Regions from separate parts of the Brevibacillus parabrevis genome, predicted to be linked through region 2. Evidence: riboswitches for the same ligand, from Rfam matches in the RefSeq annotation. Region 2 holds a riboswitch; the other holds the start of a gene.
The links. Region 2 has a riboswitch for lysine ahead of IRJ17_RS24065 (aspartate kinase). Riboswitches for the same ligand answer to the same signal wherever they lie in the genome.
Positions count from the first base shown of each region.

Region 1: it holds a riboswitch for lysine, as region 2 does, so the genes downstream of both, IRJ17_RS26865 (amino acid permease) here and IRJ17_RS24065 (aspartate kinase) in region 2, are expected to answer to the same signal.

Region 1 is NZ_CP064090.1:5,852,975-5,858,690, forward strand. Features, by position in the region: gene IRJ17_RS26845 (hypothetical protein) at 1-196, shown strand, start outside; gene IRJ17_RS26850 (alpha/beta fold hydrolase) at 125-919, opposite strand; gene IRJ17_RS26855 (CGNR zinc finger domain-containing protein) at 1,160-1,717, opposite strand; gene IRJ17_RS26860 (DinB family protein) at 1,875-2,369, shown strand; lysine riboswitch at 2,487-2,673, shown strand; gene IRJ17_RS26865 (amino acid permease) at 2,787-4,229, shown strand; gene IRJ17_RS26870 (TolC family protein) at 4,427-5,479, shown strand.
Region 2 is NZ_CP064090.1:5,232,266-5,237,981, reverse strand. Features, by position in the region: gene IRJ17_RS24090 (electron transfer flavoprotein subunit alpha/FixB family protein) at 1-517, shown strand, start outside; gene IRJ17_RS24085 (hypothetical protein) at 640-927, shown strand; gene trxA (thioredoxin) at 1,089-1,406, shown strand; gene IRJ17_RS24075 (DUF2164 domain-containing protein) at 1,666-1,917, shown strand; gene uvrC (excinuclease ABC subunit UvrC) at 1,947-3,728, shown strand; lysine riboswitch at 3,815-4,001, shown strand; gene IRJ17_RS24065 (aspartate kinase) at 4,233-5,474, shown strand; gene IRJ17_RS24060 (DUF2507 domain-containing protein) at 5,579-5,716, opposite strand, start outside.

The sequences.
Region 1 (5,716 bases), 620 kb from region 2:
ACCGATCAAAGACAGGCCCGTCCTGATCAGGCAGGAAGGCCAGTTTCTCGTCCGCATCGCAACAGATGTCAATCCGGTAGAATGCTTGTTTACGACCACGCGTCCGACAGACGAACCGCTCCTGTTACCTTCGGAAAACATCCGGATTACCGGAGTCGTTTCCGGCATTATCTCTCTTTCGGGGAATGACGTCTGACAGGAGCCAATCCTTGATCGCCGCTACCGTTTGCTGCCACTGCTCCTGCGGAGTGATGGCAGCAGGCTGGTCGCCTTCCTGAGCGCCATAGCTGCCGAACTGCGCGTGATTGCCGCCCTCGATTGTCATGAATACCGCATTCTCCGGCAAAAATGCCTTGCTGGCCGCAAACTTTTCCCGATTCACCACGCCATCCCGCGATCCGAGCAAGGACAAGACGGGTATTTCCGCTTTTTGCAAATCTCCCCGTTTGTCCGGATAGGCTCCCAAAAAGAAGACGCCATCGATCCGATCGAGGTGTTGGACCGCAAACCGGGCTGCCATGGCTCCGCCCAAAGAGTGCCCGCCGATCACAAACGATTGCTTGGGATATGCTTTCAACACTTGATTGGCTCGCTCGACATCGCTGATAGCCAAATTCAGCGGCATTCTCGCTACGAATACCCGATATCCGGAACCAGCCAAAGCTCGTGCCAGCGGTGCATAGCTCTCCGATTTGACCAAAGCGCCTGGATATAAGATCAACCCTGGCTCCCGGGCTTCTCCGCCTTCAAAAGCAATCCAGTCGCCCGTATCGATAACGGTGATGCCTTCCCCTCCCTGCATCGCATCTTTGGCAGCCTGATCGTGCTGGTAAGGACGCAAATACCAGATCGCCGTACACGCTCCTACAAGCAAAAGCAAAACCAGTGCCCTGCGCCATATTTTCCGTTTGCGACTCATCCCGCCACCTCGCTTCCGGTCCCTTGTTACCTGCTTCTTATTATGCCTCCATTTTCCTTTCCATGTACGTCATTTGCATTTGCGGATTCGCGGGCTACACATACTGAAAGCATGACGCTTCCCATGCCGCGAAACGTTTGCTACAGCGATGGCAGCGACAGCAGATCGTGGGCTTCTCCCTGCTCTTTTGCCCAGACATGAAAAAAGGCGCAGTCTGTTTCTCTGCCCCTTTTCCTTCGCTCATTTTTTCTCCTTTTGCCGCTCCCGAAAACGGCGTACCTTCATCAGATTGCCGCACATTTTATCGTCGCACCAGCGCCGCACCCGGTTCCGGCTTTCATCGTAGAACACCCAGCGGCAGTCCTCGTTGTCGCAAATCTTGATCCGCTCCAGATGGGACGGAAGCAACAGCGTGGCAAAAGACCCGGCGATCCGCGCCATGACCAGTGGCCATCCTTCAATCGCGCTATGCCATTCCTGCGCATAAGTTGCTTCCTCTTCACTAGGCACGACGCGAACGTAAAACGGAGCTTTTGCCAGCGTCTCGTTCAGTTGCTCCAACTCCTCTTGCAGCAATGCCTCCCCGCTGACCACCTTTTCCAAAAGCATTCGCATATACTCGCGAAATTGCACAAGAACAGCGACGATTTCCTCGTCAAGCGGCAGCGGTGCCTGCAATTGGTGCTCTTGCAAAAACCATTCCTGCCATTCCCACTTTGCCAGGCGATTTTCCTTGCGGCCTGTCCCGCGCCAGTCACGCCAATCGCTGTTTAAAAAATCGATGCATAGCCATTGCACACTTCTCTTCCCCCATCTATTTTCGCTTCTTGTAGGTAACACCAACATATGGTAAGATCATCTTGTAACCGACAAAATTCATTTTGAGCGTTACAAACTTCTTCTTATTGCCATTATAGCGCTTCACCAATCTGTTTGACAGACGAGGAGGAAACACATGAATCGGATGGAATTGCTTGTTCATGAATGGGAGTGCACGTATGACAAAGAAGATTGGTATCCACCGCTCAAGCACGCCCTGGATGGCGTGACCGTGGCCCAAGCCAGCTGGCGTCCCGAAGGAGAGGCAGCGAACACGATCTGGGAAAATCTCAGTCATCTGCTCTATTTCAAAGAGCGTTTGCTGCACCGTCTATCCGGTACGGATTTTCCTGGTACGGCTGAGACGAACGATGACACCTTCCAACCATCCGGAGCGCCAGACGACGAAGCAGCTTGGCAAGCGGCGATACAGCGCATGGAAGAAGTACATCGCGGCATTCATGAAAAGCTCCGCTCCCTTTCTGACGATGCATTCGATCAGCCGCTGCCCACCATCTCCATCGGGCAAAGCGTGATGAGCATCATTTTGCACGACGCTTTTCATACGGGACAAATCGTGCAAATCCGCAAGCTGCAAGGCTCTTGGCCTGCGCGCAGGTCGTTTTTATAGCCCTTGCTCCCACTCTAGCAATATTTTGCAGCATAACTTTTTTCATTGATTAATAACGATCAATCTTATATAGTTGATAAATAAATCAACTTCATACATGTTATCCTCATCTTTCACGGTGAGGGTAGAGGTCGCGGCTTTTATGTCATCCTGTACGAGATTCAGAAGAAATCTATGACTCCAGGAAAGGGAAAAGCCGCCGAAGCTCATATCGCATCTCTGTGCGCGTGGGCTGGGGCTGTACCCGAAAGGGACAGAACTGTCACGTTTGCTTGCCGGGCAAACGTGGTGTGCTATCTTCAGTGAAGGCTTGGTGGGGATTGGATGATACCGCCCTATGCCGTTTTTTGGCTATTGGCGGTTTTTTCGTTTCCGACCGACCTTCTCAAAATCTTCGAAAGGTCGTGCAAGCATCTTATGTCACAGAATCAACTGCAACGTGGTTTGAAAGCCCGCCACCTGACGATGATCGCCATCGGCGGCTCCATCGGTACGGGCTTGTTCCTGGCGAGTGGAGGCTCGATTCACGAAGCCGGACCAGGGGGAGCTTTGGTCGCCTACATCGCTATCAGTATCATGGTTTACTTTTTGATGACCAGTCTTGGGGAAATGGCCGCCTTCATGCCTGTATCCGGCTCCTTTTCCACCTACGCCACCAGATTCGTCGACCCGTCACTCGGCTTCGCGCTTGGCTGGAATTACTGGTACAACTGGGCAATTACGATTGCGGTCGAACTGTCAGCCGCAGCTCTCATTATGAAATACTGGTTCCCGGATACTCCCGCCATTTTGTGGAGTGCCTTGTTCCTCGTCCTTATGTTTGCTCTTAATTTGTTGTCTGTCAAAGGCTACGGCGAATCCGAATACTGGTTTGCCTTGATTAAAGTAGTCACCGTCGTCGTCTTTATCATCATTGGTATTTTGATGATCTTCGGCATTATGGGTGGCGAAGCAGTCGGCTTCCAAAACTTCACCAAAGGCGATGCACCGTTCAATGGCGGCTTCATGGCGCTTCTCGGCGTCTTCATGATTGCCGGGTTCTCGTTCCAGGGAACCGAGCTTGTAGGGGTGGCCGCTGGTGAGAGCGAAGACCCTGCGCGCAATATCCCGAAAGCGATCCGCCAGATTTTTTGGCGCATCTTGCTCTTCTACATTTTCGCAATCCTGATTATCGGGTTGCTCGTTCCTTACGACAATCCGAATCTGATCAGCGGTGATATTACCGATATTGCCATCAGCCCGTTTACGATCGTCTTTGAAAAAGCCGGCTTTGCCTTCGCCGCCTCTGTGATGAATGCGGTCATCCTCACCTCCGTGCTGTCTGCCGGCAACTCCGGCATGTACGCATCCACCCGCATGCTGTGGGTGCTGGCGAAGGAAGGAAAAGCGCCAAAATGGTTTGCCAAAGTCACTCGCAACGGCGTCCCGATCAATTCCTTGATCATGACGGCTGCCATCGGTGCGCTGGCGTTTCTGTCTTCCCTGTTTGGAGATGGCGAGGTGTACGTATGGCTTCTGAACGCATCCGGCATGTCCGGGTTTATCGCTTGGCTCGGCATTGCCATCAGCCATTACCGCTTCCGCAAAGCGTACCTGGCACAAGGCCGCGACCTGCGTGAGCTGCCATACCGGGCGAAGCTGTTCCCGTTTGGCCCGATTTTCGCCTTTATCATTTGCTGCGTCGTCATTGTCGGCCAAAACTACTCGGCGTTTATCGGCGGCGAGATTGACTGGAACGGCGTGTTCGTCTCCTATGTTGGCTTGCCGCTGTTTTTGATCGTCTGGCTTGTCTACAAGTATACGAAAAAGAGCAAGCTTGTTCCGCTCCATAAAGTAGATTTCAGCATGGACGAAAAATAAATAGCTTTGCCAAACAAGTCATTGCAGGCTCCCTCACGTCGAGGGAGCTTTTTTATTGTTTCATTTTATTTTTCCGATCAACTTTCTTATGATTACATATTGACGAATGTAGACTGGAAATATATACTGTTCATGAAAATTTGATAATGAGAATCGTTATCGACAAACTCTTTTCCTATTCCCAAGGAGGCCCCATAATGAAGTCCAGGTTATCGAAGCATCTCTACAGCACTACACTGGTTGCCGCGCTTCTTGCAGGCAATACTCATTTGGCTATGGCCGCTCCTGCAGTTGTTGCAGCCGCAGAACAAACCCAGACCGCTCCTCTGTCTCTTCACGGTGCGATCGAACAGGCATTGAAAACCAGCATCGATCTTGAGCTGCTGCAAATAGATTACGATGTTACGGAATATGAAACGCTCTATACGCTGCGAGAAAAAGCGGCCATCCAGCTCGAAAACGTCAATACGCTCGATGATGCCAAGAAAAAATACGAAGACGCTGCCAAAGCGAGAAAAGACCTGGCGCTTAGCGAAGTCACTTTGAAAACCTCAAAAAACAATTTGCAGTTGCAAGTGCAAAAAGCGTATTTTGAAGTCTCTTCTCTGGAAGAAAAGATCAAGCTGCAAAAGCAAAGCATCCAACGCCAATACTGGTCGGAGAACGACGAAGCGAAAGAAAAGCTGTCCGCTCTGGAAACCAGCTACAAGCAGGCATTGGCCAAACTCAACGATCTGCTGAACGAAAAAAAGGACAAGTCCTGGCGCTTGGAAACCCGCGAGCTGTCCGCACCGCTTGTTGCCACTCTGGAAGAAGCCAAAGCGCAAGCCTACAAAAAGCGGCCTGACATGATGAAAGCTGTCGCCGAGAAAGATTTTGCCGAAGTCAAAGTTAACTACACGAAAGACTACACGCCCATCAGCACCTATAAAGGCAAAGTAGCCGTCAAGCAATTGCGCAAGTCCGACCTGGTGCTGGAACGACTGAAGCAAAAAGTCGATCAGGAAGTAGCCGACTCTTTCGAAAAGGTCGCCGCGGCGAAAAAAGCATTGGCTGAGAGCGTCCTTGCCAAAAACGAAGCAGCCAAGCAATACCAGCAAGCTTTGTCGGATTACACCAGTCAAAAAGCAGCCTTGAAAGACTTGATCGAAAAAGAAGCAAGCCTGTTTGCAGCAGAAACCAAAGCATCTGAATCGCTCTATCAATACAACCTTGCTGTCAGCACATTGGATCAATCGATCGGTTTCTAATATTTCGCTTCACGTAATATTTTTTCGTCATTTTCCCTCCTTTTTATCTGATGAATTAGGCAGCAAGCTCCAGACTGCCTTTTATATAGATCAGCGGCTCTCTCCTCTTTACTTTTGACCAAGCTCATAGCAAGAAAGGCGTCCGCTATCTGGATGCCTTTCTTGCTGCACGCTGCCTTTACACAAAATTTGTAAATTATTTAAACTCTTTGATTGATAAATGATGTTTTCTATCAT
Region 2 (5,716 bases):
CATCACAATCCGTCCAAACAATATCGCAATCGGTACGCCGGACGCGTCCAAAACGGCTGTTGTCGTTCCGGTTGATCTGGAAATCAAAGACTTGCGCACGATCGTGAAAGAAGTCGTACGAAAAACGAGCGGAAAAGTGGACTTGTCCGAAGCGAAAGTCGTCATCTCCGGCGGGCGCGGCGTGAAGAGCGCGGAAGGCTTCCAGCCGCTGTACGATTTGGCTGAGGTGCTGGGAGCGGCTGTAGGGGCATCCCGCGGCGCTTGCGACGCCGACTACTGCGACTACTCCATGCAGATCGGGCAAACCGGAAAAGTCGTCACACCTGACCTGTATATCGCGTGCGGAATTTCCGGGGCGATCCAGCACTTGGCCGGGATGTCCAGCTCCAAAGTGATCGTTGCGATCAACAAAGACCCGGAAGCACCTATTTTCCAGGTGGCCGATTACGGCATCGTGGGCGACCTGTTCGAAGTGCTCCCGCTGCTGACTGCCGAGTTCAAAAAAGTGTTGGTGTAAGGCGAAAGAAACAATGGCAAAAACATGAAGGCGTCCCACTCCCGGGGCGCTTTTTTTGTTCCAAACCCTTACCTTATTCTGTACTTGGTTGTTATAATAAATGAATAGGAGAGGTGAGCGTCATGAGTGAAGAGCTGTTGCAACAACTGGTTCACATGGTGGCGGAGAACAATCGGCTCATCAAAGACGTGCAGCAGGAGCTGCGGGAGTTCAAGGCTGAGATGTATGAGTTCAAAACGGAGATGTACGCATTTCGCGACGAGATGTACGAGTTCCGCGATGATGCTACCCAGCGCCTGGAGCGTCTGGAGCGGCAAGACAAGCTGATCGAAGCTGACATCGGTTTGATGCACAAAAAGGTGAGCGACCATGAACGGGAGATCAACCGTATCAAGCAAGTCGGTCAATAAATCGAACGGTCAACAATAAGGGAGCGGCACTCTGGATAGACTATAGCGTGAAGTGCGCACAAAGTGCGGGGCGCCGTAGTCATTTTTGTTTTTGAATGATATACTGTAGGAGCGTCTGAACCCTTTTTTTAGTAATTGACTTTTCGAGGAGGTAACTTTCCATGGCAATCGTAAATGCAACTGACCAAAACTTTTCCCAGGAAGTAGAGCAAGGCGGTACTGTCCTGGTTGACTTCTGGGCTCCTTGGTGCGGCCCTTGCAAAATGATCGCTCCAGTCCTGGAGCAAATCGACGGGGAAGTGGGCTCCAAGCTCAAAATCGTCAAAGTAAACGTTGACGACAACCCGGATTCCGCAGGCCGTTTTGGCGTTATGTCCATCCCGACCTTGATCGTCTTCAAAGATGGTCAGCCTGTAGACAAAGTGATCGGCTTCCAACCAAAAGAAGCCCTCATGGCAACCGTAGGCAAACACCTGTAAGCATAAACGACCAGACAGCATGAGAAGCGGCGCTCCAATGCCGCTTTTCTCATGTCTGCAGGGCTGCTGTCTTTTTGCTTCCTTATAATAGAAAGCGTTTTCACGAACGATTAAACTGTCGCTGCAATGAGAAGCGGCAGTTTTTTTGCTTGGGCTGCGATTATGCCGGAGCTACGTTTTCTAATCCGCCGAATCATGATACTATGAGCATAGAACGTACATTCTTATTGCAGGAATGATAAGGGAAGGAAGTCATTTGATGCCAAGCAAATTGACGAAAGAGCAAAGCGACTATCTCGTGTCGAAAATACAGCGGTTTTTCGCTGAACAACGCTCGGAAAACCTGGGCAATTTGGAAACGGAAGAGATGATCGAGTTCTTTTCCAAAGAACTGGGGCCGTTTTTTTACAATCAGGGAGTACAGGATAGCCGCAAGCTTTTGCTGGAACGGATGAGCGCACTGGAAGACGAGCTGTACGTCCTGGAGCAGCCCGTCATGAAAAAGCGATAGCAGATGAAAGAACGAGGGAGGGAGCAGCCATGAACCGTTCGTTGAAAGATAAGCTGGCTGTGCTGCCAGAAAAACCCGGCTGCTACCTGATGAAAAATGCAAGCGGGGAAATTATTTACGTCGGAAAGGCTAAAGTGCTGAAAAACCGCGTACGCTCCTACTTTACGGGTAGCCATAACGGGAAGACGCAGCTTTTGGTCAGCGAGATCGTCGATTTTGAGTACATTGTGGTAGCCTCGGCGATTGAGGCGCTGCTGTTAGAGTGCAACCTGATCAAAAAGCATGACCCCCGCTACAACGTCATGCTGCGCGATGACAAGACGTATCCGTACATCAAAATCACGAATGAAGAACAGCCTCGTCTGGAGATTACTCGCAAGGTGCTGAAGGACAAAGCCAAATATTTTGGCCCGTATCCAAACGCTGGCGATGCTTCCGAGGTGAAGAAGCTGCTGGACCGGCTCTATCCTTTGCGCAAATGCCGCAACATGCCCAAACAGGTTTGCTTGTACTACCATTTGGGCCAATGTCTTGCTCCTTGTGTGTACGAGGTTTCGGCAGAGGAAAACCAGCGACTGGTTGACGAGATTAGCCGATTCCTCGACGGCGGTCATGATCAGATGAAGCAGAGCCTGACCGAGAAAATGCTACAGGCGGCAGAAGCGATGGAGTTCGAGCGGGCCAAGGAACTGCGGGATCAGATCAAGAGCATTGAAGCGGTGATGGAAAAGCAGAAGATCACGTTTACCGACACGGTAGACCGCGACATTATCGGCTTTGCGGTAGAAAAGGGCTGGATGTGCATTCAAATTTTTTACATGCGCCAGGGCAAAATGATCGAGCGGCAGACGACCTCTTTTCCATATTACGGCGGCGAAAGCGAAGACTTCATGTCGTACGTCACCCAGTTTTACTACGACAAGCAAAACGCGCTGCCAAAAGAAATTTTGCTGCCGGAGGAAAGCGAGCCGGAGCTGCTTAGCGAATGGCTCGGGGTCAAAGTATTGACACCGAAGCGGAGCAAAAAGCGCGAGCTGGTCGAGATGGCCTGTGAAAACGCGCGCATTGCCCTCCAGGAGAAGTTCGCGCTGATGTCCAAAGATGATGCGAGGACGATTCAAGCTGTGCACAATTTGGGGCACGTGCTGGGGATTGGCGTTCCCCACCGGATCGAGGCGTTCGACAACTCCAACATTCAGGGAACAGAGCCGGTGTCTGCGATGATCGTGTTTACAGACGGTCGTCCGGACAAAAAGGAGTACCGCAAGTTCAAGATCAAGACGGTCGAAGGCCCCGACGATTACGGGTCCATGCGCGAAGTTGTCCGCAGACGCTATTCGCGGTTGCTGAAGGAAAACCAGCCATTGCCGGACTTGATCGTCATCGACGGAGGCAAAGGCCAAATCAGCGCTGCCATGGACGTCCTGGAGAACGAATTGGGGCTGTACATTCCGGTTTGCGGCTTGGCGAAGGATGAAAAGCACAAAACGGCGCAGCTGATGTACGGCGATCCGCCAGAACCCGTGAATCTGAAGCGGGACAGCTATGAGTTTTATTTGCTGCAACGCATTCAGGACGAGGTTCACCGTTTTGCGATCACGTTCCACAGACAGTCACGGACGAAAACGATGCTCTCCTCCCAACTGGATGAAATTCCGGGCATCGGCGAGAAGCGGCGCAAGCTGTTGTTTACCCATTTTGGCTCGCTGAAAAAAATGCGCGAAGCGACTGTGGAGGATTTCCGGCAGCTTGGGATCGGCGACAAGCTGGCCCGAGAGATCATCACTCATTTGCGCAAGCTGGAATCGTAACGGTTTTGCAAAAAGCGATTGAACCGCTCGGATTCCCATGATATAATCCGTTTCAAACAGAATAGTTAGCCTCACTTCCATTTATGGAGTGAGGTAGAGGCGCGAAAACCATGAGTACCACCCTGAGATCGGGTATCTGTGAAGGGAACGGGAAAGGGGGATTCGCCGAAGTGTGGAGAAAAACCCGTTTGTCTCCATGCTGGGTCTGCATTGAACAAGTGCAGGACTGTCATCTGGCTCTTGACCGGCGCCAGATGGAGAGCTATCTCACGGTGTGTCGATGTGAGCGGTGACAGGGATTTGCCTTGTCATGTGCTGCCATGGACCGCGTGTAATTGGGAGGGAGGAACCGGTATGTCGAAACAGTAGGCAGCGGCAGGTACTTATTCCTTGTCGGTGCCTTTTTTATACAGACTTTTTCCAGTAAAAATAGAGAGATTCATAAAACGGCAGCAAAAGATACATTCTACAATCATTGGATATGAGAAAAGGGAGAGACGCCGCATGGGGTTGATCGTGCAGAAATACGGAGGCACCTCTGTAGGGACCATTGAGCGAATTTTACGAGTTGCAGATCGAATTGCCAGTTACAAAGAAGAAGGGCACGATGTGGTGGTCGTCGTATCTGCGATGGGCAAATCTACAGACGTATTGGTAGATATGGCCAAACAGATCAGCGCCTACCCGTCCGAGCGAGAGCTGGATATGTTGCTGACCACGGGGGAGCAAGTATCTATCGCCTTGCTTGCAATGGCCTTGCACACGAAAGGCTACGATGCGATTTCTTTGACAGGCTGGCAGGCTGGAATCACGACGGAAGCGATTCATGGCCGGGCGCGAATCAAACAAATTGATTCTGAGCGCATCCAGGCAGAAATAAGCCGCGGACGTGTTGTGATCGTAGCAGGTTTTCAAGGTCTCAGCGACGAAGGAGAAATTACGACGCTCGGCCGGGGTGGTTCGGATACATCGGCAGTTACGCTGGCCGCCAGCTTGAATGCAGACAAATGCGAGATTTTCACGGATGTGTCCGGTGTGTACACAGCCGATCCGCGGATGGTGCCAGCGGCAAGCAAGCTGGACACGATCTCGTACGACGAGATGCTTGAACTCGCGAATCTCGGAGCGGGAGTTCTTCACCCGCGCTCGGTGGAGGCCGCGAAGAAATACAAAGTACGGCTGGTCGTCCGCTCCAGCTTTACTGCCGAAGAAGGTACGTACGTTGAGGAGGTTGCCAACATGGAAACAGGAAGAGTAGTAAGTGGAGTCGCGCATGACGAGGATGTAGCAAAAGTCACGGTTGTCGGTATGCCTGCGAAGGTTGGGACTCTTTCCCGCCTGTTCAATACGCTGGCGGACAATCAGGTGAACGTCGACATCATTATTCAAAGCTCCTATGACGCAGCAGTGACGAATATTTCCTTCACGGTTGCTGCGGATGACTTGAAAAAGGCATTGGACACGTTGGAAAACCACAAAGCAGAGCTTGGCTTCGAAAAAGTCGATTACGAGCAAAACCTGACCAAAGTGTCCATCGTAGGCTCCGGCATGGTCAACAATCCGGGAGTGGCCGCCGAGATGTTCCGCGTTTTGGCAGAAAAAGAAATTTCTATTAAAATGGTTTCAACTTCAGACATCAAAGTTTCTTGCGTCATTCCTGCCGGGCAGACTGAGCTTGCTGTCCGCAGCCTGCACTCGGCATACGGACTCGATGTGGAAGAGACAGCAGTGGTGCACGGAATCTAGGCAGCGAATGCTCCCTCGCCTGTAGGCAGAGGGGGCATCTTTTTGACCTGACAAGACACGCCAGTCCTGACAATTATTGCGCTGCGAATGGTTGGCATGAAGGATCACTTTGGAGTATGGGCGCGTATCATGATCGTAGAACGGCTCTCGACCTCCAGCCGGGCAAAGGTGTCTTTTCCTTTCCATTGCTCAATGCTGCCAGCAATGATGCCTGCTTCGAGCGACAGGGAGCGGCTGAGGCG